Regions from separate parts of the Roseovarius sp. SK2 genome, predicted to be linked through region 3. Evidence: riboswitches for the same ligand, from Rfam matches in the RefSeq annotation. Region 3 holds a riboswitch; each other region holds the start of a gene.
The links. Region 3 has a riboswitch for cobalamin ahead of PVV74_RS20010 (CbtB domain-containing protein). Riboswitches for the same ligand answer to the same signal wherever they lie in the genome.

Region 1: it holds a riboswitch for cobalamin, as region 3 does, so the genes downstream of both, PVV74_RS15955 (TonB-dependent receptor plug domain-containing protein) here and PVV74_RS20010 (CbtB domain-containing protein) in region 3, are expected to answer to the same signal.
Region 2: it holds a riboswitch for cobalamin, as region 3 does, so the genes downstream of both, PVV74_RS11970 (hypothetical protein) here and PVV74_RS20010 (CbtB domain-containing protein) in region 3, are expected to answer to the same signal.

The regions. Positions count from the first base shown of each region.
Region 1 covers NZ_JARAMK010000009.1:1,143-10,920, reverse strand. Annotated here, with positions in the region: gene PVV74_RS15980 (acetyl-CoA C-acetyltransferase) at 1-1,082, opposite strand, end outside; gene PVV74_RS15975 (acyl-CoA dehydrogenase) at 1,079-3,328, opposite strand; gene PVV74_RS15970 (ABC transporter ATP-binding protein) at 3,484-4,242, opposite strand; gene PVV74_RS15965 (FecCD family ABC transporter permease) at 4,239-5,222, opposite strand; gene PVV74_RS15960 (ABC transporter substrate-binding protein) at 5,219-6,073, opposite strand; gene PVV74_RS15955 (TonB-dependent receptor plug domain-containing protein) at 6,075-8,021, opposite strand; cobalamin riboswitch at 8,148-8,358, opposite strand; gene sucD (succinate--CoA ligase subunit alpha) at 8,571-9,443, opposite strand; gene PVV74_RS15945 (succinate--CoA ligase subunit beta) at 9,443-9,778, opposite strand, start outside.
Region 2 covers NZ_JARAMK010000005.1:157,268-167,045, forward strand. Annotated here, with positions in the region: gene PVV74_RS11940 (DUF2189 domain-containing protein) at 1-512, shown strand, start outside; gene PVV74_RS11945 (hypothetical protein) at 570-857, opposite strand; gene PVV74_RS11950 (lytic transglycosylase domain-containing protein) at 1,079-1,564, shown strand; gene PVV74_RS11955 (SLC13 family permease) at 1,575-3,347, opposite strand; gene PVV74_RS11960 (YebC/PmpR family DNA-binding transcriptional regulator) at 3,506-4,255, shown strand; gene PVV74_RS11965 (GNAT family N-acetyltransferase) at 4,402-4,683, shown strand; cobalamin riboswitch at 4,761-4,949, shown strand; gene PVV74_RS11970 (hypothetical protein) at 5,052-5,324, shown strand; gene PVV74_RS11975 (Mrp/NBP35 family ATP-binding protein) at 5,833-6,897, shown strand; gene PVV74_RS11980 (glycosyl hydrolase family 28-related protein) at 7,130-9,424, shown strand; gene PVV74_RS11985 (hypothetical protein) at 9,450-9,778, opposite strand, start outside.
Region 3 covers NZ_JARAMK010000013.1:1,154-10,931, forward strand. Annotated here, with positions in the region: gene PVV74_RS19995 (DUF1636 family protein) at 677-970, shown strand; gene PVV74_RS20000 (hypothetical protein) at 960-1,457, opposite strand; gene PVV74_RS20005 (CbtA family protein) at 1,532-2,233, opposite strand; gene PVV74_RS20010 (CbtB domain-containing protein) at 2,238-2,414, opposite strand; cobalamin riboswitch at 2,451-2,656, opposite strand; gene bluB (5,6-dimethylbenzimidazole synthase) at 2,920-3,594, shown strand; gene PVV74_RS20020 (adenosylcobinamide-GDP ribazoletransferase) at 3,614-4,339, opposite strand; gene cobT (nicotinate-nucleotide--dimethylbenzimidazole phosphoribosyltransferase) at 4,336-5,352, opposite strand; gene cobU (bifunctional adenosylcobinamide kinase/adenosylcobinamide-phosphate guanylyltransferase) at 5,336-5,866, opposite strand; gene PVV74_RS20035 (histidine phosphatase family protein) at 5,920-6,498, shown strand; gene PVV74_RS20040 (hypothetical protein) at 6,495-7,268, shown strand; gene cbiB (adenosylcobinamide-phosphate synthase CbiB) at 7,265-8,200, shown strand; gene cobD (threonine-phosphate decarboxylase CobD) at 8,208-9,182, shown strand; gene PVV74_RS20055 (cobyric acid synthase) at 9,185-9,778, opposite strand, start outside.

The DNA of each region.
Region 1 (9,778 bases), on a different contig from region 3:
ACCTCGCGGCAGAAGTCTTCGTCGTTCCAGGCGGCGAGACAGGACAGCACCTGGGCCGCGAAGGCCTCGTTCAGTTCCCACAGCTCGATATCCCCGATGCCGAAGCCGTGGCGCTTTACAATCGGGGTGGCGGACATGACCGGACCGAGGCCCATGATCGACGGATCGAGCCCGGCCCATTCGCTGTCGGTGATCTCGGCCAGCGGTTCAAGGCCGTGCGCGTCGACGGCCTTTTCGGAGGCCAGGATGCACCAGCTTGCACCGTCGGTGATCTGGCTGGAATTGCCCGCCGTGACCTTGCCGTATGGCGGCTCGAACACCGGCTTGGGCTTTGCCAGGCCGTCCATGTCGCTGTCGGGGCGCACGCCGTTGTCGTGGTCATAAACCGTGCCGTCCTTGGCGAAGGCGGGCATCAGTTCGCCCTTCAGCCGGCCTTCCTCGTGAGCGGCGGCAAGGCGGTGGTGGCTTTGCATGGCGTAGGCATCGGCGGTTTCGCGGTCGATGCCGAAATGATGCGCAAGCACCTCGGCGGTCTGGCCCATGCTGAGCGTGGTGATGGGGTCGGTCAGGCCGCGTTCCAGGCCGATAACGGGCTTGAAGAACTCAGGTCTTATCCCGGCCATGTTCTTGGCCTGCTCCAGCGGTCCCTTGGCTGTGCTCATCCGGCCGAACCATTCGACAGCGGACTGGCGCAGGGTCAGGGGCGCGTGGCTGAGGGCCTCGGCCCCGCCGGCAAGGATCATCTGGTGGCTGCCGTCGCGGATGTAACGATAGGCAGTGTCGATGCTTTGCATCCCCGAGCCGCAGTTGATCTGAACCGTGAACGCCACGGTCGCCTCCGGCAGGCCAAGACGCAATCCGGCGACGCGCGCCGGGTTCATCTCGTCGGCGATGACGTTGACGCATCCAAGGATCACGAGGTCGAGCGCGGCGCGGTCGAAGGGCTGACGTGCCAGCAGCGGCCTGCCGCATTGCACGGCAAGATCCACGGGCGTGAACGGCCCGGGGCCGGCTTGCGCCTTCAGGAAAGGCGTGCGGGCGCCGTCTACGAGAAAGACGCGGTTGCCACTCGTTGCCGTCATTCCGCCGCCTCGCGCTGGGTGCGCTCATGTTGCTGCGGCGCGGGGAAAAGCGCGGCGAAATCTTCGGGCGCGTAGTCCTCCACGGCGACGACCTCGTCGACCAGGCGCGACATCTCCTCGATATCGGCCATCTCGGCATCGCTCAGAATGCCAGCCTCCAGAGCCTCCTGCGGGGTCTTTTTCGCATCGCGCAGGCGTTTCATGACCGGCGCCATCTGGGTGACCTTGGCGTAGCATTCGTTCAGCACCTGCACACCGTCGCGGTTACATCCACCGGCGATACGGCCGACGATGCGGTCGCGGGCCTCGGACTGATCGTACAGAAGGTCGCTGCACTGTGCGGTCAGCTTGTCGCCGGGCTTGCGCTGGGCCATGCCCGGCAGGGTGAAGACACGCAGCAGCCATGCCGCCCAGCGGGCCGGCAGGTTGGCGATGACCTCGTCCAGGGCGGTCTGGATGTTGTGGAACGCGTCGGCGGCCACATAGCGTAGAACCGGCAGGTCGGCCTTTTGGCGGCCTTCGTCCTCCCACCGTTTGAGCGCGGCGGAGAGAATGTACATCTCGGACAGGATGTCGCCCATGCGGCCCGAGATCATTTCCTTGCGCTTGAGCTCTCCCCCCAGCGACAGGAAGAGCATGTCGGCGGTCAGCGCATAGGCCGCGGACCAGCGCGACAGCTGCTTGTAGATATCGGTTGCATCGCCCGCCGCGGGGGCCGGTGCGAAGCGGCCGCCGGTCAAGGCCCGGCCCCAGCTGCGGAACAGGGTGCGGGTGCTGTGCCCGACATGGGCCCACAGGGACTTGTCGAACATCTCAAGCGCCTTGTCGGGGTCGTCCTCTTCCAAGGCCAGCATGTTGTCGAGCATATGGGGATGGGCGCGGATCGAGCCCTGCCCGAAAATGATGAGGCTGCGGGTGACGATGTTCGCCCCCTCGACCGTGATGCCGATGGGCACGGCGCGGTAGAGTGGCAGCAGGTAATTCGACGGCCCGTCGATCACCGCCTTGCCGGAATGCACGTCCATCGCATCATTCAGCGCCTCGCGCATGCGGAAGGTCGCATGGGCCTTCATGATCGCCGAGATCACCGACAGCGCGCGCCCTTCGTCCAGCCCGGCGCAGGTCAGGTGGCGTGCGGCATCCATCGAATAGGCGTCGGCGGCAAGGCGTCCAAGTCGCGCCTGCACGCCGCCGAACTTGCCGATGGGCAGGTTGAACTGTTCGCGTATACGGGCGTAGGCGCCGGTCGTGTGGGCCGACAGGGCAATGGCGGCGCAACCCATGGAGGGCAACGAGATGCCACGCCCGGCGGCAAGCGCGCTCATCAGCATCATCCAGCCTTCGCCGGCATACTCCTGCCCGCCGATGATGTTTTCGAGCGGGATGAACACATCCTTGCCCGTGGTCGGGCCGTTCATGAACATCGTAGAGGACGGGATGTGGCGGCGACCGGTTTCGACACCCTCGAGGTCGGTCGGAACGAGCGCACAAGTGATGCCGATATCGGGCGTTTCACCCAAAAGGCCATCGGGGTCCCGCAGCTTGAAGGCCAGACCCAGCACGGTGCAGACCGGCGACAGCGTGATGTACCGCTTGGCCCAGTTCAGGCGGATGCCCAGCACTTCCTCGCCTTTCCACTGGCCCTTGCAGACCACACCGTCATCGACCATCGCGCCTGCGTCGGACCCGGCCTCGGCGCTGGTCAGGCCGAAGGCGGGCAGTTCGCGCCCGTCGGCAAGGCGGGGCAGCCAGTAGTCTTTCTGTTCGTCGGTGCCGAACTGGTGGATCAGCTCGCCGGGGCCAAGCGAGTTGGGCACCATGACGGTCACGGCGGCGGCGACAGAGCGCGTCGAGATATAGCGAACGATCTCGGAATGCGCGAAGGCGGAAAACTCCAGCCCACCATGCGCCTTGGGAATGATCATCCCGAAGAACTTGTTGTCGCGCAGAAACTGCCAGACCTCCGGGGCAAGGTCGCCGGTTTCGTGGTTGATCTTCCAATCGTCGATCATCTCGCACAGCTGTTGCACGGGACCGTCGAAAAAGGCCTGTTCTTCGTCCGACAGTTTCGGCGTCTTGACCGCGCGCAGCTTGGACCAGTCCGGGTTGCCCGAGAAAAGCTCGGCCTCCCACCAGACTTCGCCGGCGTTCAGGGCTTCGCTTTCGGTCTTGGACATCCCGGGCAAAACGCCCTTGGCCCATTTGAAGACGGGCTTGGTGATCGCGCGTGCGCGGAAGCTGGACATGCGGGAACTCCTTTCGGCACAAAACGTGCGGGCTTGAGCAAAAGTTCCGTTGGCGCGCGGTCGGCAAGACCGGCAGCGCATTCGGATGAGACCTGCATCATAGCATTTTGCGCGATGTTCCGGCAGAGGGGGGCCGGAACCCGAGAGCTGGCGCGTCAGCTGAGCGTGTCCAAAGGCTGGAACACCATGCCGCTGGGCGTCTCCTGGAACCAGGCGGTGACGCCGAACACATCGGCCAGGCGCCGGGAGGTCAGAACATCCTGCGGTGGACCATCGGCAACCAGGCCCTTCCCGCCGAGCAGGATGAGCCGGGTGCAGTGGCGTGCTGCAAGCCCCAGGTCATGCAGCGAAACCAGTGAGGATTTGCCACTTCGTGCCAGCGCCGCAAAGGTCTGCATGGTCGAGATCTGGTGTGCGGGGTCAAGGCCCGCGATGGGCTCATCGGCCAGCAGCAGCGGCGTCTCCTGCGCAAGTGCGCGCGCGATCAGGACCCGGGCCTGTTCGCCGCCCGAAAGCTGGGTGGCATCGCGGTGGCGCATGCCGCCGAGTTCCATCCGGTCCAGCGCAGTGTCGACAGCCTTGCGATCGTGGTCGGCGGGGTTCTGGATCGACTTCAGGTGCGGTGTCCGGCCCAGCGTGACCACGGTTTCCACGGTGACGGGCCAGGCGATCTCGCGCGCTTGCGGCATCCATGCCGCTTGCCGGGCCCGCGCGTTCTCGGACAGCGCCGCAAGACTGCATGTTCCGGTGAACGGCAGAAGACCCAGTGCCGCGCGCATCAGCGTGGTCTTGCCGGCGCCGTTGGGGCCGATAAGCCCCACGAACTCGCCCGGTCCGATATCGAAGGTGACGTCGCGCAGAACGTCCCGCCCCTTGAGCGACACCGACAGGTCCTTGACCGAGAGAAGCGTCATATCCGTTCCCGCCGCAGTTTCAGGATCAGGTGCAGGAAGAGCGGTGCGCCGACGAGGGCCGTGAGCACGCCCAGCTTGAGGTCTCGCGACGGAAGGACCACCCGCACGGCGATGTCGGCGGCGAGCACCATCGCCGCACCGCCCAGGGCCGAGGCCCAGAGCAAGCGCGACGGATGCGCGCCGACCAGGGGCCGCAACAGGTGCGGCACCACGAGACCGACAAATCCGATTGCGCCGGCCACCGCCGTGCCCGCGCCGACGACACAGGCGGTCCCCAGCACCAGCATCAGGCGCAGACGGGTCAGGCCGATGCCCATGGCCTGCGCCGAATCCTCGCCCAGGGTCAGCGCGTCGAGCCCGCGGCCAAGGCCGCCCAGCAGGGCAAAGCCCACCGCCATGAACGGCGCGGCAAGCCAGACGTGGGTCATGGATCGGTCGGCGAGCGAGCCCATCATCCAGAAGACGATCTCGCTTGCGGCGAAGGGGTTGGGCGACAGGTTCAGCACGAGCGACGTCAGCGCGGCCGCCAGCGCCGAAACGGCGATCCCGGCCAGTATCAGGGTCAGCGACGTGCCGCGCGACCCGGCCAGCGCCATGATCAGGAACACGCCGCAAAGCGCACCGGCCAGGGCCGAGAAGGGCAGGGCCAGCGCGAAGGACGCGGCCACGCCGGTGTGGATGGCCAGCACCGCGCCGAACGCCGCGGAGCCGGACACGCCGATCAGCCCCGGTTCCGCCAGCGGATTGCGCAGGTAGCCCTGCATCGCGGCACCGGCAAGACCGAGGCTGGCGCCGATCATCAGGGCCAGCAAGGCTCGGGGCAGGCGGATCTCGCGCATGACAAGCGTCATCGCGCCGCCGTCGTCGACGAAGAGCGCTGAAAGGCTGTCGGTGATGCCGATCTCGGCGGGGCCAATCAGCAGGGATCCGAAGAACAGCCCGACGACCAGCACGCACAGGATGATCGCCAGACGGGTCATGGCGTGTTTTTCGTCAGCCGATGACGGGTCTCGGCCAGCGATTCTATGGCGCGCAGCACGTGGGGCGTGCCACAGACCCAGTCGCTGTCCGTGACCGTGGCAAAGGGCAATTCGGCGCGCAGCGCCTCGACCACCGGATGCTGCATGATCGCCTCGGAGCGCGAGGCGCCGGGATATGGCTGCGAAGTGATGACGATGTCGGGATCAAGCATCGCCAGCGTTTCCAGCTGGATTTTCATCTGAGTGCCGAGCCCGGCCTTGACCGCCGCGTTGTCGAAGCCCGCGGCCTGAAGGATCTGATCCGACAACGTGCCTGCCGGCGACGTATACCCGCTGGCGTAGTACAGCATCGCGTCGGGCCGGTCGCCGCTGTCCTGTTGCAGCGCGGCAAGGCGCGCATCGAAATGGGCGACCATCTCGCGTGCGGCGGACTGCCGGTGCAGAATCTCACCCATGCGAAGAATGTTACTGCGGATCTCTGGCAGGGATCGAGCCTGCTCGAACTCGACCACCTCGACGCCCAGCCGGCGCAGCATGGCGACACTGGCGCGCGTCGTGAAATTGCCCGCCAGAACCAGGTCGGGCTTCATCAGGTAGATTTCTTCGGCCAGGCCCTGGTTTATCACGTAGTCCCGCGCCTCTTCGGTCATCGCCGACATCCGCGGGTCGAGCGAGATGTCGGAAACCGAATGCAACTGTCCCGGCCCGGCAAGCAGCATGGCAAGCTGATCGGTGCAGAGATTCATCGACACGACGCGGCGCGGCGCCTCGGCCGAGGCAAGGCCCGCCCAGCACAGGATCACTGCGAAGGCGAGCCGGGTCGCGACGATATGAAAGCGCCGCGCCGCCATGTCAGAAGTTCGCGGTCACGCCGAAGAACGCGGTGCGGCCTTGCGTCGAGTATCCGTCCAGTTCTTCGTAGCTTTCGTCCGTCACGTTATGGATCCGTCCGTAGACCTGGATGTCATCGGTAACTTCGTGGCTGAACCCGACATTCACAAGCGTATAGTCCTGAAGCTCTACCACATTCGCACCGAGCGACGCCGCGGTGAAGTCGCTGTCGAAGAGACCGGCGACATGCTGCACCTCGAGGTTCAGGCGGGTGCGGTCATTCGGCATCAGGTAGCCCAGCCGCAACAGCGCCTCGTGCTCGGGGCGCCGGACCTCGACGCTGCCGTCAGGGTTTTCGGCGTCGAGCCAGGTATAGCTGAGCGACATGTCCAGCCGGTCGGTCAGGGCGGCGCTGGCGGCGACCTCGATGCCTTGCCGGTCGCTTGTGCCGGTCTGGTTGACTGGTGTCGAGATCCCCGTGCCAGGGTCGAAGACCGACGTGATCTCGTCCGTCAGTTCCTCGTTGAAATAGGTCACGTCGATCAGGCCACGACCGTTCAGGAATTGCTGCTCGACACCGAAATCCCAGCCTTTGCTCTGTTCGGGTTCAAGGTTCGGGTTGCCGGCGAAGTTGGCGAAGAAGCCGAATTGCTCGATCAGCGTCGGGTTCTGGACGCCGGTGCCATAAGAGGCATGCAGGCGCGTCGTCTGGTTGGGCAACTGGTAGGAGGCACCGATCGCGTAGGTCGTGAAATCCTCGAACTTGTCATTGAAATCGTGCCGCACGCTGCCCTGTAGCGCAAAGCCATTTCCGAAATCGCCCTGGTATTCGAGCGCGATGGCCGTCTGTTCACGCGAACGTTTGACGAGCTGTCCCGGCGCGAAGACGATCGTGGGATCGTTTTCCTTGTAGGTCAGACGCTCCCATTCGGCGGCGAAGCTAAGGGTATGGTTGGCGCTGTTGAGGGTGGGCGCGTCCAGCGCGACCGTGCCGCGATAGGCGACTTTTGCGCGGGTGCCGGAATTGTCTGAATTGCGCACGCCGGCGCCGCTCACACCCTGGCGGTCGATCGTGCCGAAAGACAGGTCAACCCGGTTCAGGAGCCGCCCGCCAAGCGTATCGAGTTCTGCGTAAAGGCCACCATAGGTTTCCTGAAGCGATGTGCCCGACAGGTCATCGACGACAAGACCTGCGCGGGTCGGGGCGCCGAACACGCCGCTGTCGCTGTCGCCGGTGCGGTCGACATGGCGGATACTGCCGCCGATCGTCAGAACCTCGTTCACACGGTAGCGGCCCTTGAGGTTGTAGGTGCGGTTCAGATCGCCGTCATCCTCGCCGCCGGGCGTGCCGGAAATGTCGAATCCGCCGGTTTCGCGCCGCGCAGCGGAAAAGCTGAGTTGACCGCGTTCGGTATTCAGGCGCAGGCCGAGGCGGCCCTCGGTGGTGCCGTCCGATCCCACTTCAAAACCGACGTTGCCAGAGAAACCCGGCTCTTGCGCCGTCTTGGTGGTGATCGAAATGACCCCGCCGATGGCGTTGGAGCCGTAAAGCGCCGATTGCGGTCCGCGAATGACCTCGATGCGCTCGATATCGGCGGCCAGAAGGCCGGAAAAGTCGTACTCGCCGGTATTGGGGGCGGCGACCTCGATCCCGTCAATCAGAACGAGCGTGTGGTTGCCTTCGTGACCGCGCAGACGCACCTGGGTGACGCTGCCATAGGCGCCGGTGCGGGATACGGAAACACCCGGCAGCGACCGCAGCAGGTCCGCGACGTAGACCGCGTTGCGGTCCTCGATTTCTTCCTCGGTGATGACGCTACCGGCCCGGCCATACGCGCTGCCTTCGATGGGCGTCAGACCGCCGGAGACGAAGATCGTGCCGAGGTCGTAGGGTTCATCCTGCGCGACGGCGGGCTGGATGAAAAGGGCGGTGGTTGCCGCAAGGACGGACTTGAACGGGCGTGACATGGATTGTCCCTCCGGGGCGCGCTTGATGCGCTGATTTTTTGGTTCATGCCTGGAAGGAAACTCTTCGCAGACGGTGCAAGTGTCACCGCTACGGAAGATCCGTTGTCGAAACGCGCCCCGCGTTCGGACAGGGTGATCACCTCGGCAGGTCTCCTGACTTGCGGGTCAACGCTTGGCCGGGTCTTCCCATCATGCGCCGCATGACAGTGACATGGTCCGGCCTCGCTCTCCGCCTACAGTTGCGGGGGCAGTTGCGGAGTTGACGCCTGGCGCGTCGCACCGCATTCCCTATTCTCCCGCCGGAAAGCCGACAGGAACCGAAGCGACTCGGGTGTTAGTGCATGACGCCGGGTGAGGAAAGAGAAAATCCCAACGCGGGACCGGCTGACGTCTTGCCGTGTCAATTTGATCTGGGTTTCGACCTGCGTCGCGCGGTCGTCGGCCCAGGAAACCGAATCCGTAAGTTCATCCGGTGCCTGGGCGGTTTTCTTGAGTGTCCTGGCCTGCCTTCGGGTACGACGCGACAGGTCGTTCGAGAATTTCCCGAAATCAGGACAGGCAGGATTGGACGGTTTCCACCACGGTTCCTGCGTCGCGGGCAATCACGACGCCCGCATCGCGCAGAAGCGAAACCTTGTCATCGGCCGACAGGTTGCCGAAGACCGACAATGTGCCGGCGTGGCCCATCCGGCGGCCGACCGGCGCGTGGCGCCCCACCACCAGACCCACCACGGGCTTGCCGTAATCGACCGAAGAGAGATACTCGGCGGCCAGTTCCTCTTCGCGTCCGCCCATTTCGCCGATCAGCACCACGGCCTTCGTATCCGGGTCGTCACGGAACTTTTCCAGGCAGCCGACAAAGCCGATCCCGTGCAGCACGTCGCCTCCGACACCGACGGTTGTGGACTGGCCCAGATTGGCGGCGCTGCAACTGGCCAGAACCTCGGACGTGAGCGAGGCCGAGCGCGACGCGATGCCGATCTGGCCCGGCTTCGCGTCGACGGTCGGCATCACCCCTATCTTGCATTGTCCGGGCGTCAGGATTCCCTGGCTGTTCGGGCCGATCAGCATTGTCTGCGACCCTTCGAGCGCCTCCTTGACCCTGCGCATGTCGTGTTGCGGCACCCGTTCGGTGATGCAGACGACCACCTCTATCTCGGCTTCGATCGCCTCGATCATGGCGTCGGCGGCTTTGGGGGCGGGCACGGTGACAAGGCTGGCATTGGCCTTCGTTTCCTTGACCGCTTCGGCGCAGGTGTGAAAGACCGGCAAGCCGAGATGCGAGGTGCCGCCACGCCCGGGACGTACGCCCGCAACGCAGTTCGTTCCGTAACGCATCGCCTGGTCGGTATAGAACGTGCCGGCGCGACCGGTCATGCCCTGAACCAGGAGTCGGGTGTTCTCGTTGACCAGAATTGCCATCAGCGTGCCCCCTTGGATGCGATTTCGACCGCGCGGTTGACGGCCTCGGACATGGTGCCGCAAATCTCGACCGGCACCTTTCGGTCGACGAGAATGCGCTGGCCCCATTCGGCGTTCTGGCCGGCCAGACGGGCGATAACGGGCTTGGTGCCCTTGTTGCGCGAATAGGCGAAGTTCACGCCCTCGGCGATGGTATCGCAGACCGTCATGCCGCCACCATGCACATTCAGCAGGATGGCAGTGACCGAAGGCTCCTGCAGCAGCAGTTCGACGCCGCGGGCGATGTCCATGCTGGTGGCGGTCGTGCGGATATCCATGAAGTTCGCGGGCTTGCC
Region 2 (9,778 bases), on a different contig from region 3:
AGGCGGAGCAGCGCGACGACGTGGGATGGAGCGCCGCGCTGTCGGTGATCCGGGCGGAGAATATCGGGCCGGTGCTGGTGATGGCGGTGTACCTGCTGGGGGTGTTCATCATCTGGATGCTGGCGGCGATGAAGATCTATGACTGGACGCTGGGGCCACAGCCCCCGCAGAGCCTGTCGGGTTTCGTGACGGATGTGCTGACGACCGGGCCGGGCTGGACGATGATCGCGGTCGGAATGGCGGTTGGCGCGGTCTTTGCGGTGATGGTGCTGGCGGTCAGCCTGACGACATTTCCGATGCTGATCGACCGCCGGGTCGGGCTGGCTGTGGCGGTCGCCACCTCGTTGCGGGTGATGCAGAAGAACCCGGCAACAGTGGCCAGGTGGGGTGCCATCGTGGCTGTCCTGATGCTGATCGGGACGGTGCCGCTATTCCTGGGGCTGATCGTCGTGCTGCCGGTGCTGGGTCATGCGACCTGGCATCTCTATCGCGCCGCCGTGGGGTGGGCGTGAGGCCACCGCGGTCTGCGCAAGCCAGGGCCGGGTGAGGCCGGCCCCGGGATGCCAGGCTTAGCTGCCGCCGTCGGTGCCTTCGGGCAGCGCGGTGGCCAGGCGCGTGACGGCGTTAAGCTTTGTCATGCCGTCTTCGCCGGCGGTGTCGTACTCGAAGAGGACGCGATCGCCGCGACCGAGGTCCTCGGGCAGGGTGATCTCGGTGGGCACTTCCCAGACGGTCTTGTCGGTAAGAACGATGATGCCGTCGATGCGGTCGAAGGCGAGGACGTGGCCCTCGGTTTCATCTGCGAAGGCGGGGAGGGTTGCGACGGCGATCGCGACTGCAGCGGTTATGATGCGCATGGGGTTGGTCCAAGGGGAGGAAAGCACTCTCGGCGCGACTCCGCGCTTTCGTAGCCGCCGGGCGGAGCCTCGCACCCGGATGGCGGTGAAATGGGATGGGCCGCGTGGTTTGCAAGAGGACGGCCCAAATATAAATGGCGGATTCTCGCCCGTCGGAATTCTGCAAGCTTGCCAGAGACCGGGGCTTGGGGAAAAAGACCGAAAAACCGGGGGATTCTCTGATGCGGCGTTTGATGGCCTTGATGCTGGTGTGCGTGGTTGCGGGATGCAGCGCTAAAGAGGCGTCGGAGCCGCCAGCGCGGCACAACCCGCCGCTTTATCCCAACGAGACGCCGCAGATCCGGGCGCTGATCAACCAGTATGCCGACAACTACGAGGTGCCGCGGTCTCTGGTGCACCGGGTGGTGCAGCGCGAGAGTGATTACCGCCCCAAGGCGCGCAATGGTCCGTATTGGGGGATGATGCAGATCCTGCCCGCCACGGCACGGGGCATGGGGTTCCAGGGTCAGGCGAGCGACCTGCTGAATCCTGAGACCAACCTGAAATACGCGGTGAAATACCTGCGCGGCGCGTGGCTGGTATCAGATGGCAGCGAGCCCGATGCGGTAATGTGGTACGCGCGGGGCTATTACTATGCTGCGCGGGACAAGTGCCTGCTGGTCGAGACGGGCCTGCGCGAGCGCGAGATCGCGCGGCACTGCCGCTGAAGCCGGGCGTCTAAAGCGGCCAGAACACCAGGATCGCCGGCACGGACACGGCAACCACGATGATTTCGAGCGGCAGACCCATGCGCCAGTAATCCCCGAAGGCGTAGCCGCCGGGGCCGAGGATCAGCGTGTTGTTCTTGTGCCCGATCGGCGTGAGATAGGCCGAGGACGCGGCCACCGCGACGGCCATCAGGAACGGGTCGGGCGAGACGTCGAGCGTGCTGGCCATCTGGATGCCGACGGGGGCGGCGACAATGGTGGTCGCGGTGTTGTTGAGCACGTCGGAGAGCGTCATCGTGACCACCATCAGCACGGTCAGGATCGCCCAGGCGGGGAAGCCTGCCGTCAGGTCGACGAGGCCGCCCGCGAGCAGGGCGGTGCCGCCGGCCTCTTCGAATGCGGCACCCAGGGGGATCATCGAGCCGAGCAGCACCACCACGGGCCACTCGATATGGGTGTAGAGCTCCGACGGCGGGACGATGCGCGTCAGCACATAGGCCATGACCACCAGCCCGAGCGCGATGGGCAGATAGAGCAGGCCAAAGCTGGCCGCGGCGACGGCGGCGCCGAAGATGCCGATGGCAGCCCAAGTCTTGCGGTCCTGCGTCACTTTCAGCCCGCGTTCGGCCAGCGGCAGGCAGCCCAGCCACTCGGTCACGTCCGAGCCGGTTTCGTGCGGGACCAGCAGAAGGAGGATATCGCCCGGCTGAATCGTTGTCTTGCGCACTTGCTCGCGGATCTGGCGGCCGCGGCGGGAGATACCCATCAGTACCGAGCGCTGACGCCAATTCAGGCCCACGGACTGGGCCGTGCGGCCGGCGATGCGTGCATCGCGGGGGACCACGACCTCGATCATGTCGAGCCCGTCGCCGGCGGCGCGGACCTTGTCCTCGCGCTTGGAGTCCGAAAAGGCGAGAGACAGCGCGGAGCGGAACTCATCCAGCGCGTCGGGCGTGGCCTCGATCACGAGCGCGTCGCCGGCTTGCAGAATGGTGTTGCGGGCACGGCCATAGCGGCGTTTGCCGTCGCGCACCACGCCGAGAAGCGCGACGTCGTTGCTGTCGGCATCCTCCTGCAACTCTGCGAGGCGCTTGCCGATCTGGGCGCTGTCCTCGGGGATGGTGAGTTCGGCCAGGTAATCGGCCAGTTCGGCGGCGTGCAGACCGCTGTCGTCGCGGGCCGGAATGAGCCGCCAGCCGATGAGGGCGACGAAGACAAGACCGGCAAGCGCGGTGACGGCGCCGACGGGGGCAAAGTCGAACATGGAGTAGGATTGCCCCAAGGCGTCCTCGCGGATGCCGGCGATGATGATGTTTGGGGGCGTGCCGATAAGTGTGACCATGCCGCCAAGGATCGTGGCAAAGGAAAGCGGCATGAGACTGAGTCCCGGAGGGCGCTTGGCCTTGCGCGCGGTCTGGACGTCGACGGGCATCAGCAGGGCCAGTGCCGCGACGTTGTTCATGAAGGCCGAGAGCACGCCGCCGATGCCGCCCATGATGGTGATATGCGCGCCGAGGCTGCGCGAGCTGTCGACCAGCGTCCGGGTGATGAGAAAGACCGCGCCCGAGCGTACCAGACCGGCGGAGACAACGAGGACGAGGGCCACGATGATCGTTGCCGGGTGACCGAAGCCGGTAAAGGCCTGCTCGGTGGGCACGACACCCAGCACCACGCCCAGCATCAGCGCGCCGAACGCGACGATATCGTAGCGGTAGCGGCCCCAGAGCAGTAGCGCGAACACGCCGCCGAAAAGCGCGAAGAGTATGATCTGGTCCTGGGTCATCTGGGCGAGGTCTTTCCGGAGCGGTCTGACGGGCGCGGCCCGTCCGGCCAGCCTAGAGGCAACGGGCGGCGGCGCAACAGTCGATTGCCGGGATTGCACAGCGGCCCGCGCCTGATTTATAGAGGCGTGAACTTTACACATGTCATCGGAGGCGCGTCATGGCCGGCCACTCAAAATGGGCGAATATTCAGCACCGTAAGGGGCGTCAGGATGCCCAGCGGGCAAAGCTTTTCTCCAAATTTTCCAAGGAGATAACGATTGCCGCCAAAATGGGCGATCCGGACCCCGACAAGAACCCGCGCCTGCGCCTTGCGATCAAGCAGGCCAAGTCGCAGTCGATGCCGAATGACAATATCGACCGGGCGATCAAGAAATCGGTCGCGGGCGACGGCGAGGATTACGAGGAAATTCGCTATGAGGGCTATGGTCCCAACGGCGTGGCGGTGATTGTCGAGGCGATGACCGACAACCGCAACCGTACCGCCAGCACGGTCCGCTCGACCTTCACCAAGCATGGCGGGAACCTGGGCGAGACTGGTTCTGTCGGGTTCATGTTCGAACGCAAGGGGCAGGTCACCTACCCGGCGGGCGCGGGCGACGCCGATACGGTGATGATGGCCGCGATAGAGGCCGGGGCCGAGGACGTGGAATCGGGCGAGGACGGGCATACCGTGTGGTGTGCGGATACCGATCTGAACGACGTCAGCACCGCGCTGGAGGCGGAGCTGGGCGAGAGTGACGAAACCAAGCTGGTCTGGCGGCCCACGACCACGACTGAGCTGGACCTGGAAGCGATGCAGAAGCTGATGAAGCTGATCGACGCGCTGGAGGATGACGATGACGTGCAGAACGTCACGACGAATTTCGAGGCCAGCGATGAGGTGATGGAGCAGTTGGCGGCGGAGTGATCCTGCCGGCCCGGACCATGGAGCGGCGTCCCCTCGGGGCGCCGTTTTGCGTTTGGTTCGGCGTCGTGCATACGGCACGCGATGTACAGTGTGATGGACCTTTCGTCGGCGGTGCGGCATCCTGCGCTCGGCCATGGGAGACAGACATGCAGATCGAACACGAGGACGGCGAGAGCAAGGGGCGCTATGTCACCCGCATCGGTGACGGACCGGAGGCCGAGCTGACCTATTCCAAGTTGGGAAGCTCGGGAATGATTATCGACCATACCGGCGTGCCGGACGAATATCGTGGCGATGGTGTGGGCTTGGCGCTGGTCACGCGCGCGGTGGAGGATGCCCGGGCGGCGGGCCGCAAGATCACGCCGCTTTGCCCCTTTGCCGCGGCGCAGTTTCGACGGCATCCCGAATGGGCCGACGTTCTGGCCTGAGGGCTGGTTTGACGCATGTGTCGTCGGGAGGCCCTTCAAGGTCGCAATCGCGTGTTGCGCCAGAGGCCGGTTGGCGGCAAGATGATGGTCCCGAAGGTGCCACGAAAGCCGTGGAGAATTGGGAAGCCGGTGCAAGTCCGGCGCTGCCCCCGCAACGGTAAGGATGGGGGATACCGCAGAGGGCCACTGGGGCAAGATGCCCCGGGAAGGCGCGCGTATCCGCACCCCCGCCAAGCCCGGAAACCAGCCCTTGGGGTGAACGTCGAACCGCGGGGGGCGGTACGGGCGGTGGACCGAAAAGCGGTTCTCGCGCGGCTTTCCTTCGCCCCAGTCCGGCCCGGGGTGTGGCCGGAGGAAGAGCAGAAAACATGAACCTGACACCGATCATGGATGGACTGGAGCGCAGCGGCGCCACCGGCGCGGAGGCCGAGGCCGTGGCGCGACTGGGATTCCTGGAATGGGTTTTCGCCTATCCGGGGACCGTCACGGCGCGCGTGTTGCGCGAGGCGCTGGCCGAGCCAGTTGTGCAGAACCCGGGCAGTGCTGCGGCGTGTGCCTTCGTCGATTTCCTGGAAGAGGCGCGGCATGCGGCGCCGATGGCCCGCGGACGGCGCGGGCGCGCGGCTCGGGTCATGCACTGAGCTTACGGAATTTGGCCCCGTTGTCACATGCGGCGGGGCGCATCCGGTTCAGGTGTCCGGAAGAGGAATGGATGGTGTCGCGCAAAAAAAACGGCGACGCCAGGGAGGAGGAGAGGCGCCGCCGTTCTTTACGTCGGGTCCCAGGGAGGAGGAAGGGACCGTTCGTTACAGTTGGGCTCGTTCTGAGCCCAGGTCTTGCCGGGACCGCACAAGGGAGGAGAGGCGGTATCCCGAACAGGTGCCAAACGGGAGGAGAAGCACCTGATTGTTTTAGCGAGCGTTTGGCGCGGTGGCCGTTTCGTTCGCTGTTGAGTTAAAGATAGCGATATGCTGCGCGTGCACAATAGATTTTGCTGCAACGCGGCTATGCAGGAAGCGCATAGAAGAATAGTTCATTTTTTGCGTGCAATATCATCTATTTGCCGGTTTTTTGTGCGGGATTGAAACGGGGGTTGTGCCTGCTTTCAGAAATGCGACTTTTGGCGGCGCAGATGCATGGAGGCAGGGCATGACGGAAATACTCGACAAAGTGCGCCAGGAGCTGGAACGGCTTGAACTGCCGGACGGTGGTACCGTGATTTCACGCGACATGGTGCGTGCGATGCGACTCGAAGGCAGCGAAGTGCGATTCGTGCTGGAGGCGCCCACTGCCGAGATGGCCCGCCACATGGAGCCCTTGAGAGCAGCCGCCGAGCGCGCGGCGCTGTCGGTCGAAGGAGTGACTTCGGCGCAGGTGGCGTTGACCGCACAGGCGCCCGAGGCCCCGACCCCGTCACTGAAGGTGGGCCGGCACCCCGAGGGCGGAAGCGCGTCGATCCGCCCAGGCGGGGTGAAGTCGATTCTGGCGGTGGCGTCCGGGAAGGGCGGCGTGGGCAAGTCGACCGTGGCGTCGAACCTTGCAGTGGCACTCGCCCGGGCGGGACGGCGCGTGGGCTTGCTGGACGCCGATATACACGGGCCGAGCCTGCCGCGCATGATGGGCGTGACCGAGCGGGCGAGCAGCCCGGACGGCAAGATCCTGACTCCGCTGGAGGCACATGGCGTCAAGATGATGTCCATCGGACTGATGATCGAAGAGGACCGCGCCGTTGTCTGGCGAGGGCCGATGCTGATGGGGGCTTTGCAGCAGATGATAAGCCAAGTGGACTGGGGCGAGCTGGACGTGCTGCTGGTGGACCTTCCGCCGGGAACGGGGGATGTGCAGTTGACCCTGTGCCAAAGGGCGGCGCCCACCGGTGCACTGGTGGTCTCGACGCCGCAGGATGTGGCGCTTCTGGATGCGCGCAAGGCGATCGACATGTTCAACACGCTGAAGACGCGGGTGCTGGGGCTGATCGAGAACATGTCGATGTTCCATTGCCCGCAATGCGGATACGAGGCGGCGATTTTCGGCCATGGCGGCGTGGCGCAGGAGGCCGAGAGGCTGGAGTTGCCGCTGTTGGGGGCCTTGCCGATCGACCTCGACACACGGCTGGGCGGCGACGCCGGGCGGCCCGTGGCGCTGGAGTACGGTCCGGTGTCGGAGGCTTATGCGCGGTTGGCGGATCGGCTGGTGCAGGGCGGAATGGCGTAGGCCCAATTCGGCCTATGAGAATGCCTGATATAGTGGGTTTTTACCCACTTTAGGTACAATTCACACCGCCATTGGCATAGGCCGCCAAAGGTCGGGCACCGTCACGGTGTCCTGAGGTCCCGTTAACTCCCCGTTGATATTTCCCGAAGCCCGGGTGCGCTCCGGTTCGCGCCTATGGCTGGCAAACATGTGACGCCTTGGGGACGGCCCCCTGGCGCGGAAAGGGAAATTCATGAACAAGGCAATTACCGATGGCATCACCTTCATGCCGCCGGCCTATGCGAACGGGCTGGACGTCTGGTCGAGCGGGAACGGCACGCCGGGGTCCGACACGTATGATGGGGCGGCCAACGCCGCCTTCGTGCCTGCCGATCAGGATTTCGGCGGGGCGCTGGAGATCCAGAAAACCCAAGCCGTTCAGAAACTGCGGTACATGGGCGAGACGCCGATCCTGCCGGGCTGTTACCTGCAGATCACCGCTCGGGTTAAGGCAATTGCCGGGAACCTGCCGAACGTGCGCATCGCGGCCTGGGCCGGCGGTGCGGGCGGCGCCCATGTCAACGGCCTGGTCGAGACCGGCCCGAGCGTGGCGCTGACCAACTATGGCGAGGTGGTCGAGGTCACGGCTATTGTCGGCAGCGGCGACCGCGGCGGTGTCGACATGGTCTGGGGCACAGAGCCCCTGTATGGCCATTTCGGCATCGACCTGACGGGGCCGAATAGCGGCGTGGTGCGGATCGACGACATTAGGATCGAGGATGTAACCAGCATCTTCCTGCGCGATCTGGTCGGACTGGTGGACGTGCGCGATTACGGCGCGAAAGGGGATGGCAGCACCAATGACCTGCCTGCGTTCGAGGCCGCGGATGCCGCGGCGCATGGCCGGACCGTGCTGGTGTCCGCCGGTACGTATTTTCTGGGCGACAGCCTGGCCATGCAAAGCAAGGTCGAGTTCGAGGGCGAGGTCACCATGCCGGTCGACAAGATTTTCGAGCTGGTCAACGATTTCGACTTTTCCAAATACGTGGACGCTTTCGGCGGTGAAACCGAGATGGCGTTCAAGAAGGCCTACCAGGCGCTGCTGAACAACCCCGGCCACGTGGAGCTGGACATGAAAGGCCGCAAGGTGGCGCTGCGCGAACCTGTGGACATGCAGGCCGCCGTGCCGAACCGGACCACCTACAAGACGCGACACGTGATCAAGAACGCGCAATTCTCGGTTTTTCCGGGGGCGAACTGGGACACCGATACTGTCACCTCGCAGGCAACGTACAACGCCAACGACAACAAGCGACTGATCAACGTGGCGAACGTGGCCAATATCCAGGTCGGTTCGCTGGTCACGGGCAACGGGGTGGGCCGAGAGGTCTATGTGCGTTCCAAAAACGTCGGTGCCCAGACCGTCACCCTCAGTCACCCGCTCTTTGATGCGGAAGGCACGCAGAACTACACGTTCAAACGGTTCAAATATATGTGGGATTTCAGCGGCTTCTCGCAGATCTCGAAATTCGCGGTATCGAATGTCGAGTTCCAGTGCGGCGGCGATTGCAGTGCCGTGCTGCTGCCCCCCGCGGGATCGGCCATACATTTCCGGGATTGTTTCTTCACACAGCCGCGCGACCGGGGGATCACCAGCCACGGCGAGGGCGACCAGGGCATGATGATCGACCGCTGCCAGTTTTTGTCGCGGGAAAGTCCTTTGCTGGTGCCCGACCGGACAACGATCGGGATGAACTGCAACGGCAACGACATCAAGATCCGCAATTGCCGGTGCAATTTCTTCAAGCATTTCGCGATTTTGGCGGGATCGTCCAGCATCATCATGGGCAACCACTGTTTCCAGGGCGACAGTGCTGATCCGGGGCCGCGCAGCGCAATTTTCGTTATGGCGCGGACCAACAACCGGGGCACCTTCACCGGCAATTATATCTGCGACGGTTCGATCGAGTGGACCAACGAGTATGACGAGGCGCCCGATTTCTCGAGCGAATTTTCGTTCAGCGCTTTGTCCATCACCAGTAACGTTTTCCTCAGCCAGAGCACTGCGCCCTCTTTCAATTTCCTGTCCGTGAAACCGTATGGGCCGGGGCACTTCATCAACGGGCTGACGGTCACGGGCAACACGGTGCGCCTGATCGACGGGCCGATTGACCGCTTCGAGGGCATCGACACCAGCTTTGCGACCATGAACTTCGAGCGGTTCCGCAACATCCGCTTCGAGGACAACGCCTATTTCAACGTCAATATCCAGGTGGAAAACCCGTTGGTCATGCAACATACCGAGGCCAGCGCGCAGAAGACATGGGTCGTGTCGCCTCATCCCAAGCTGCCCTTCGAGGCTTGGGCGCAGACGGTCGAGTCGATCGTGGCAGAGCGGGCGATCCGCGAAGCCGATGGAACGGCCTATTTCGGGGTGCCTTACTACGACGGAAAGGAAGGACCGAACAAGGACAGCGTCAACCTGCGCTGGGAAAAGGCGGTCAGCGGGACGGTCACGATGCGCATCAGGATCGACGATCTGATCTGATGCACGGGAGGTGTCGCGCAACGCATCAGAACTGTTGCCAGAGGCCGAATTTCAGCTTGAAATCATCGGCCTCTGCCACGCCGGCGACAAGCCCGAGTTCGACGTGGCGGCCCGGTGCGATGCGGCGTATGTAGGATGGAGCCAGCTTGGCGTAAGGATCACTTTGCGTCGGGATGCCAGTCTGTAGTTGCAGGATGATCTTGGCGTCGGGGCGGGGGCTGAGGCCGAAGGTGATATCGGTTTCCAGAATGCCATCGAAACTGCCGATGATCACCGCCCGGCTGTGGATACTCAGCCAGCCGGGTTTATCCCCAAGCTCAAACCCGCGTCCGACGCTGAGACCCGGCCGAAGCG
Region 3 (9,778 bases):
GAGGCGACGAACATGATAGCTTCGACACCCAACGATCGGATTATCGGCAGGAAATTCTCTGGATCGGTATCGACGAAAGGCCGAGCGACAAATTCGGATGCACCGCGTTTTGTCTATTTCCTGCGTGTATCAAGTGATCGGGCGGTGGTGCCACGGCCATGCCGCCCGATGCCACGGGTCAGCAGCCAGATACCCCATCTACACACCCCTTCATCGGTTCTTTTGCCGCTCCATCTATTTGCATCATCAGGATACAACATGCCTAGAAGGGCAATCCCGAGAGAGATCGGGTTGGCTGGAAAGCCCGATGCAGCGTTTCAGCTAGCATGCCGACACGTTGCCTCAACTCAGGTTCTCGAAACGTTCCCTTATCAAACCAGCTTAAACCGTCCCCTTGGCGCTGACTTCAAACGGTGACGGTCGTCGATACGCGATCCGCCAATCGCCCTTGGCACAGCGACAGCGCCCTGCTGAACGCCTGTGCGGTTGCGTTTGACCGCAGGGAGGCAGATGCCCAACTGGAAAGCCCGAGACGCTGAGCGGTCCGGGCCACGCCTCAAAATCCTGCCCGAATTGACCAGAGGCGCAGGATCTGTATGCCTCAACGTGACGACGCAACGCGAGACACCGAATGAACCCCTCCGCCACTGTCCATTTCTGTCAGAACTGCGGTCCTTTGGACTTTGGACCTCTGCGCGAGGAATTGACGGCCACAGGGCTGGCAGACGCGGTGAGTATCGTCGAACGCGGGTGCATGAATGGCTGTGCCAGTCCGGTTTCCATGGCTATGCAGGGGCCGGGCCGGGCCATATATTTCTTCAACGGGGTAGATCCGGCGGCGGATGCAGAAGATATCGTCGCAACCTTGCACGCCTATCTTGCCGCCCCCGACGGCTGGATCGAGGACGCGCAGCCATGCGGTAGACTTCGGTTTTGTCTGGTCGGCCGCGTCCCGGCGCTCAGTTGCTGAGCATGACGCTCTGCGCAACCGGAGCACCGCCCACGGCCAGTGGCCGGTGATCGTTACTGTTCAATACCACCTCAAGTTCCACCTCGCCTTCGGGCAGGGTGTCCAGATGCATCCAGGGGCCATAGACGCGAGCCAGCTTGACGCCGTTGGCATAGACATGGGCATGTCCTTCGCCCGGAACATGGGCGCGGCTGGCATTCTCCGGCGAGAGCCGAAAGTTCTCGGTCATGATATGCAGGTTCCAGCCGGCGGACGGATCAGGCGTCACCTCGATCTCCAGCTTCGGCGCATCGGCGCCTGCCGGGACCGACAACATGGCGCCATGATCGTGCATGGCCGCGCCGGCGTGCTGCTCAGGACCGCCATGAGGAGCCGGATCGCCATGATCATGCCCGTCAAAGGTGACGCCGTTCGCCGCAGCCACCGTGAATCCAAGTCCCCCGCCGAAAACGAGGCCGATAAGAAGCATTGGAATGGAACGGTCCATGGGCGAATCCAACGTCATGTTCGATAAAGAGAACGGGCGCGCAAGGCACGCGCCCGAGCAATGATGTGCCAGTGTCAGACGGTCTGAGCCTGGCCGGTCGTTTCACTTTCGCGCGACCAAAAGAAGCCCGCGAAGGCCCCCAGCATGACCCAGGCGGCCAGTCCGGTTCCAAGAGCGCGCGACGCGAACAAGGCGCCGATCTCGGTCGGAACCGGTCCGGTAAAGACTTCAGGCTCGGGCGCACCGATGACATGCGGCGCCAGTAAGAGCACAACGGCTGCACCCCATCCGGCCCAGTTCCGGCTGAACGCGATCAGCCACATGGCGATCGCGGCCGTCAGCACGGTTGCAAACCACCAGATCTGGCGCTCGTAGACATCCGCCGCAGCCACGCCCGGAACTTCCGGCGCGAGGGTAAAGCCCGGTGCAAGGTGTACCGCGACAAACCCGGCAACGCCCCAGATCAGGCCCGTGCGAGCGTCGATTGCCGCACCACGGCTTTCAGCCAGCGACATCAGCGCCACCAGGATCATCGCGTAACCGGAATAGATCAGCATCGTGAAAATGATACTCAAACCATCCCGCACGGCATCGAAGCCCGGCAGCTCTGGCGTGGCTGAAGCGGTCGATTCGGTCCCGAAATGCACCAGGTCGCCACCTTCATAAAGCTCGGCATGAAGAAGGACCGGTTGAACGAAAAAAAGCTGCACCAGGGCGATAATCAACCCTGCGGCAGCGCCAGCGAACAAGGCGCTGGTCAGCAGACGCGTGAACATCGGTTCAGTGGCAGGGGAAGCCGGTGGCGTGACGCACGTCATGCGCCGCGTCGTGCAGCGCCGCGGCCTGAACGTGGCCTGCCACGAAGATCACGCCAAGGCCCAGCGCGGCGATGGCGATCACCGAAACGAGCCCGGAGGCCGATGTTGCCCGTGCGGTGGATGCAGTCTTTACAATCATAGTAGTACCTCTTTGCCTTCACACCCGAAGGCCTTGTGGTTTCAGTCGCGATCAGCAGGTCTCCTGGCTTGCGGGTCTTCATCGTCTGGCTGGCCTTCCCGGATTGCTCCAGTGACGTATTCAGCCTGATTCGCCGCCTACAGTTGCGGGGACAGCCACGGAATTGCCGAATGTTTTCAGGCGCACCGCGTTCCCTGTTCTCCATTTCTTGCGGAAATGGAACTGATCACTCTCGTTAGTCTAGCAAGCACCGCGACCTGTCAACAATACAACGCAAAACGATAGGCGAATCTCGAACCCAGCGACTGAACCGCAAAGCGAACGTCCCTGGCCGGCTTGGAAACGTACTCTGTGTCAGGCTTGCAAAGTCCCGCCCCACTCTGACATAGACACGACAACCGCCGCGCCGGACATCAAAGCAATGCCGCTTGCCGACGCGTCTCACACGGCATCGCCCTCCGATAGGGTCGCCTGAAACTCGCCGCATCCATCCCGGAGCCCCTCCATGGCGGATCAACTCAAGCCAAGTCCGGCGCGTGTCTTTTCCTCGCACGAAAGGCAATGTCTCTACGACATCATCGAGGCGCGCCGCGACGTGCGGAACGAGTTCCTACCAGACCCGATCGACGAAGACGCGCTGCGCCGAATCCTCGAAGCGGCCCACGCCGCGCCCTCCGTCGGCTTCATGCAGCCGTGGAACTTCATTCTGTTGCGTGACGCCGAACTCAGAACCCAGGTGCACAGCATCTTCAACCGCGCCAACGAAGAAGCCGCCGCCATGTTCCCCGATGATCGTCAGTCCGCCTACAGGTCGCTGAAGCTCGAAGGGATCACCAAAGCGCCGCTCAATATCGTGGTCACCTGCGATCGTACCCGCGGCGGAAAGGTGATCCTCGGGCGCACGCACAACCGTGACATGGACCTTTATTCGACAGTCTGCGCGGTGCAGAACCTATGGCTCGCCGCCCGCGCCGAGGGGATCGGCGTGGGATGGGTCAGCATCTTCGATCACCGCGAAATCGCCGCTCTGCTCGGCATCCCCGAACATGTCGAGCTGGTGGCCTATCTCTGCGTGGGATATGTCGATCAGCTCTACGACCAACCCGAACTGGCAGCCAAGGGGTGGCGGCAGCGGATATCGCTCGATGACCTTATCATGTACGAGGGCTGGCAGGACTGACAGCCCGGCAAAAAGGCCGTCAAAGGCACGCCACTGTGACCCAGATCGCGGTTTCCGAGACCATTTGCACGGCCCCCAGAACATCGCCGGTCTGTCCGCCGATTTTTCGCCATGCCAGCCAGCCGATGGCAACTGTCACCATCGCGCAGGCCAGCAGCGTCCAAGGCGAAATCACCAGCGCCACAGCCGCCAAAGCCGCGAGAACGCCCCGCGCGGCCCTGCTGCGGCCCGCCGCGCTTTTCCCCAGACCATCCGCGCGGGCCGGGGTAAGACTCTCCTGGACCGCGACCATGCCCCCCCGGCTCAGCATCGCTGCGCCGACGAACGCCCAAAAGCCGGGATCGGCGGCGGCTACGGACACCGCCCACAGCGCCGCGACCACCCCCACCGCAACCACGCCGTAGCTGCCGATGCGGCTGTCGCGCATGATCTCCAGCGCGTGCGCCTTGTCACGTCCGCCACCATGGCCGTCGGCAAAATCCGCAAGCCCATCGAAATGCAGCGCTCCAGTGACCAGCGCCATTGCGCCCAACGCCAGGAGAGCCGAAATTTGATCCGGCGCGCCAATCGCCTCCGCCAGACTGAAAATCATCCACGTCAGAGCGCCGACAACGGACCCCACCGGCACGAAGGCCCACCGCGCGGCCAGCATCGTCGGTGGGTCGTCACCGATCCGCCCGGCTGGAAGCCGGGTCAGCAGCATCACCGCCAGTTGAAGCTCGGCAATGCGCGCACGCAGGCTCATTGACCCGACACCCCCGCCTCGGCAAATGTCGCCATCCCGTTGTGACAGGCCAGCGCCGCGCGCAACACGCCCAGCGCAATCGCCGCGCCCGACCCTTCGCCCAGCGCCATGTCCAGCGACAGGATCGGCCGCATCCCCAGTTCCGACAGAAGCCGCGCATGGCCCGGCTCACGGCTGACATGACCGACAAGGCAATGGTCGAGAAACCGCCGGTCGGCAGCAAAAAGCGGCACGGTCGCGGCCGTGCAGATGAACCCGTCGAGGATGACCGGAATACGCCGCGCCCGCGCCTCCAGCACGGCGCCGCAGATCGCCGCCTGCTCCCTCCCGCCGAGCCGGGCAAGAATGTCCAGCCCAACGGCATCCGCGTGAAGCGTGCAGGCGCGTGACACCACGTCGATCTTGCGCGCGACCCCTGCGTCATCTGACCCCGTTCCCTTCCCGACCCAAAGCGCCGCGTCTCCGCCGAATGCGCCCTTGGCCATCGCGGCGGCGATGGTCGAATTGCCGATACCCATCTCGCCGAGGGTCAAGACGCTGACGCCGGGATCGACGGCCGCGGCCCCGCGGCGCAGGGCGTCCAGTGTATCAGCGTCCGACATGGCCGGCGCGGCGGTGATATCCGAAGTCGGCCGGTCCAGCTCCATCGCAATCACCGACAGATTGGCCTCGTTCGCGCGGCACAATTGATTGATCGCGGCGCCGCCGTTCTCGAAATTCGCCACCATCTGCGCCGTCACATCCTGTGGAAACGGATTGACCCCCTGCGCGCAGACACCGTGATTTCCCGCAAAGATCAGGGACTGCGCGCTGGCGATGGAGGGCCGTTCCCTGCCTTGCCAACCCGCCATGAAGATAGCCAGTTCCTCCAGCCGCCCCAGCGCGCCCGGCGGTTTGGTCAGGCTGTTCTGGCGCGCCAGCGCCGCCTCGGCCGCCTTATCGTCGGATAGGGGCAAACTACCGGCGAGGCCCGCAACCTCGTCCAGCGACGAGACGTCAGAAAGAATGGTCATTCGGCTTCACCTTCATCGGGTAGCCCGCCACGGTCAGCCAAACCTCTTCACAGGCCTGCGCCACGGATTGGTTCACCTGCCCCGCGGCATCGCGGAACAGCCGGGCCAGCTTGTTCTCCGGGACGATCCCCTGCCCCACCTCGTTGGTAACAAAAACGACCGGCGCGGCCTGGCGCTCCAGCGTCTTGACCAACCTGCCGGTCTCGCCCCACCAATCGCTGTCTTCCAGGATGAGGTTGGTCAACCACAGCGTCAGGCAATCGACGAGCCGAGGCAGTGTACCATCGGTGTCTTGCAATGCTCCGGCCAGGTCGGTCGGCGCATGAACATCCTGCCACGCCGCACCGCGCCGCGCCTTGTGTTTCGCCACGCGCTCGGCCATCTCGTCGTCGCCTGCGTGCAGACGCGCCGTGGCGATATAGATCGCCCGGCCGGCGGGCTGCAAAGCCATCCGTTCTGCCAGTGCGGACTTGCCGGAACGTGCCCCCCCGGTGATGAGTATCGACTTTTTCATTGCAGCGTGGGAAAGCACTTTTCGAGGAAAAAAGAAAGCTGAAAGGCGACGTCTTGGAACCCGTTGCGCCCATCCGGCCAGAGCTTATCCTGATCCGTCACGCCCAAGTGGCCGTTCCGGGACGCCTCTATGGCCGCACCGATGTCGAGGCTGCCCTCGACACCAAGGCGGTCGCCCAACTCAAAGATCGGCTGACCTCCATCTCGCGGGTCATCAGCAGTCCGGCACGACGCTGCCTCCAGACAGCCGACGCGATTTTCGGCACATACGAACAGGATACACGACTTTGGGAGCAGGACTTCGGCACGCATGACGGCATGGCGCTTGACGCGCTACCCGACATCGGCGTTTTGGACAGCGCGACCCTGGCAGCCCACCGATCACCCGGCGGCGAAAGTTTCGACGACCTCTGCGCGCGCGTGTCCCCCGCCCTGATCGAGCATGGGCGCCACGCCGCGGCGCACGGCCCGGTGGCGCTGGTCGTTCATGCCGGCGTGATCCGCGCCGCGCTCGGCTTCGTGACCGGACACGGCTCCGGCGGGCTGGCATTCGAGGTGGCGCACCTGTCGGTAACGCGGCTGCGGTGTGGCCCCGATGGCCCGCTTTCGGTGATCGAGGTCAACCGCACATGACTCATGTCACGGTCTGCGGTCATTTCGGTGAATGGATTCAGGGCCGGCTCGGGCCTTCGGGGCCCGTCGCCCTGATCACCCTGGCCTGTTCCGCGATGCGCGTCACGGCCCCGTCCGAGGAGGCCTTGCCTTTCAACGCGGATCAACTCGCCCGCTTTGCAAGCGACCTGGGGCTGGATGCCCTTCCCGGCGCAAGCCGCAATTTCGCGCTTGGCATCGGGGCAGGCGGATCGACGGCAACGCTGGTGGCGGCCGCCAGAGCAGCAGGGTATGGCGGCACACCCGAACAGTTGGCCAAGGCTTGCATCGCCATCGAGGGCGCCACCGATCCGCTAATGTTCGACGCGCCCGATCAGCACCTCTGGGCGTCCCGTTCGGGTGAGGTGATCAGAGCGATGTCCGCCCCGCCCCGTGCCACGATCCTTGGCGGTCTGTGGGGCGCGCCCCTCTGTACCGACGCACAGGACGATGTATTCGACGACGTGTCGGACCTGGCCGATGAATGGGCCGATGCGACCTTGGCACGCGACCTTCCCCGCGTTGCTGCCATCGCCTCGGAGTCCGCGCGTCGCTGCACAGCGCGTCGTGGCCCATGCGATCCGATGGCCGATCTCGCAAGGGATCTCTGCGCATTGGGCACAGTGCGCGCCCATACTGGATCCGCTCGCGGGTTGATCTTTGCACCGGGAACCATCCCGCGAGGAGGCGCAGCCGCGTTGCAAGAAACGGGCCTCACATCCGTTTTCAACTTCGAGACGGGCCGCGCATGAGTTTCGCACTGATGATGCTGGGCGCTCTGGCGCTGGACCTTGCCTTTGGCTGGCCCGACAGGCTCTACGCCCGTATCGGCCACCCCGTCACCTGGCTTGGCCAGGCCATTACCATGGCCGAGCGCCGGCTAAACACCGGCTCCCGCCGCCGGTGTCTGATCGCCGGCGCAGTGACGGTCACGGGCATCACCTTTCTCGCTGGCCTGCCCGCCCTGCTCGTTCAGGCTGTCCTGCCCCACGGGTGGGTCGGCGCAATGATCGGCGCAGGGCTGGCCTGGCCGCTGGTCGCCATGCGTTCCATGCACGCGCATGTTGCCGCCGTGGCGCGCCCGCTGGCCGCCGGGGATACGCCAGTTGCCCGTCATGCCGTCAGTATGATCGTCGGGCGCGACCCGTCCCAACTCGATCCGCCGGCCATCGCGCGGGCAGCCACCGAAAGCCTTGCCGAGAACACCTCCGACGGCATCATCGCTCCTTTATTCTGGGGCGTGATCCTGGGCCTGCCCGGCATCGCCGCCTACAAGGCCATCAACACCATGGATTCCATGATCGGCCACCGCAACGACCGGTTCGAGGCCTTCGGCAAAGCCGCCGCCCGGCTGGATGATTGCGTCAACTGGCTCCCCGCCCGCCTGACCGGCATCTTCTTCGCACTGGTCTCGGGGGCGTTCTTTCACACGCTTCACGTGATGCAGCAGGACGCGCCCGGGCACCGGTCCCCGAATGCGGGCTGGCCCGAGTCCGCGATGGCCGGTGCCCTGAACGTCCGCCTGTCCGGCCCCCGCATCTATGACGGGCGCGCCAACGACGAGCCCTGGTTGAACGGCACTGCCCCCGATCCGACCCCCGAAGATCTGTTGCGCGCCTTGTCGCTCTACCGGCGCGCGATGGCACTTTGCGCCCTTGCGCTGGCCGGTCTTGCGCTGCTCTAAGGGCATCATGACGGAAGTCCGAGATCACGGCGGCAACTTGGACGCCGCTATTGCAAGGCTGGGCGGCGCCCCCGCCGACTGGCTCGATTTGTCGACGGGCATCAATCCCGAACCCTACCCTGTGCCGCCGATCTCCGGCGACGCCTGGGCAGTTCTGCCGCGCAAATCCGACCTGGCGCGGTTGCGCGACGCGGCGGCCAGCGCCTACGCCACGTCCCTGCGCGTCATCCCGATGAACGGCGCACAGGGCGCCATCCAACTGGTGCCGAGGCTGGCCAAGCCAGGCCGCGCCACCGTCCTGGCACCCACCTACAACGAACACGCCGCCGCCCTCAGGGCCTGCGGCTGGCAGGTCGAAGAGGTCGCGTCGGTAAACGCCCTGCGGGGCTCGGACCTTGCGGTAGTGGTCAACCCCAACAATCCCGACGGCCGTCGCACCGCGCCCGAGGCATTACTCGACCTCGCCTCCGATGTGGGGCTGCTTATTGTCGACGAAAGCTTTGTCGATCCAGAGCCGCACCTTTCCATCGGCTCCATAGACTGTCCTGTCAATTGCGTCGTCCTGCGGTCCTTCGGAAAGTTCTACGGTCTCGCGGGCCTGCGGCTCGGTTTCGCCCTCGCCTCGGGGGCGGTCGCCGACCGTCTTAGCGATCTGGCAGGCCCATGGCCCGTCTCGGGTCCCGCCATCGAAATAGCCTGCGCGGCGCTGGCCGACACCGGGTGGCAGGCGCGCACGGTCGAAAGGCTGATCCAAGACGCCGCGCGGCTGGATTCCTTCGCCTCCCGCGCCAGCTGGACGCTGGTCGGAGGTACCCCGCTCTTTCGCACCTACGAGGTGCCCGATGCGCATAAGGTACAAGAGGCTCTCGCAATGCACAGCGTGTGGTCCCGCATCTTCCCCTATTCAGACCGTTGGCTACGCCTCGGACTGCCACCGCAAACCCGCTGGCAGCAGCTGGACGAGGCGATCGGAGCCGCCTGACCTCATCTTGCAAGCGCCAAAAGACCCGCAACATCCAGATGCGTCTCAAGATGCGCCGCCAGTTCATCCAGCGTGCGCTCCACCATGACCTGATATCCCAGATCCGAGGCATCGGCCCCGTTCGAGTTAAGCCAAGTCGCTCGGAACCTGTCATCGCCGAACATCCCGTGCAGATAGCTGCCCGCCACGCGACCATCGGCAGACACCGCCCCCTCGGCCACGCCATCCACCCTGGCGAACGGTCTCGCGCGGTCCGACCCGTCACTGCGGCCGATATGAATCTCGTACCCGGCAAATGGAAGATCCAGCCCCACGTGGTGCGCGTCAACCTGGGTCACGCTCTTGTCGCCCCCCATGACCGTCTCGATATCCAGCAATCCGAGTCCCGGCGAGTCCCCCGGCGGCCCCTCGATTCCTTCCGGATCCGAGACGTTACGGCCAAGCATCTGGTAACCGCCGCAGATGCCCAGCACCCTGCCGCCCCGCCGGTGATGCGCCAAAAGGTCGACGTCCCACCCCTGCCGGCGGAGAAAGTCCAGATCACCGCGTGTCGATTTCGAGCCCGGAATGATCACCAGATCCGAATCAAGCGGCAA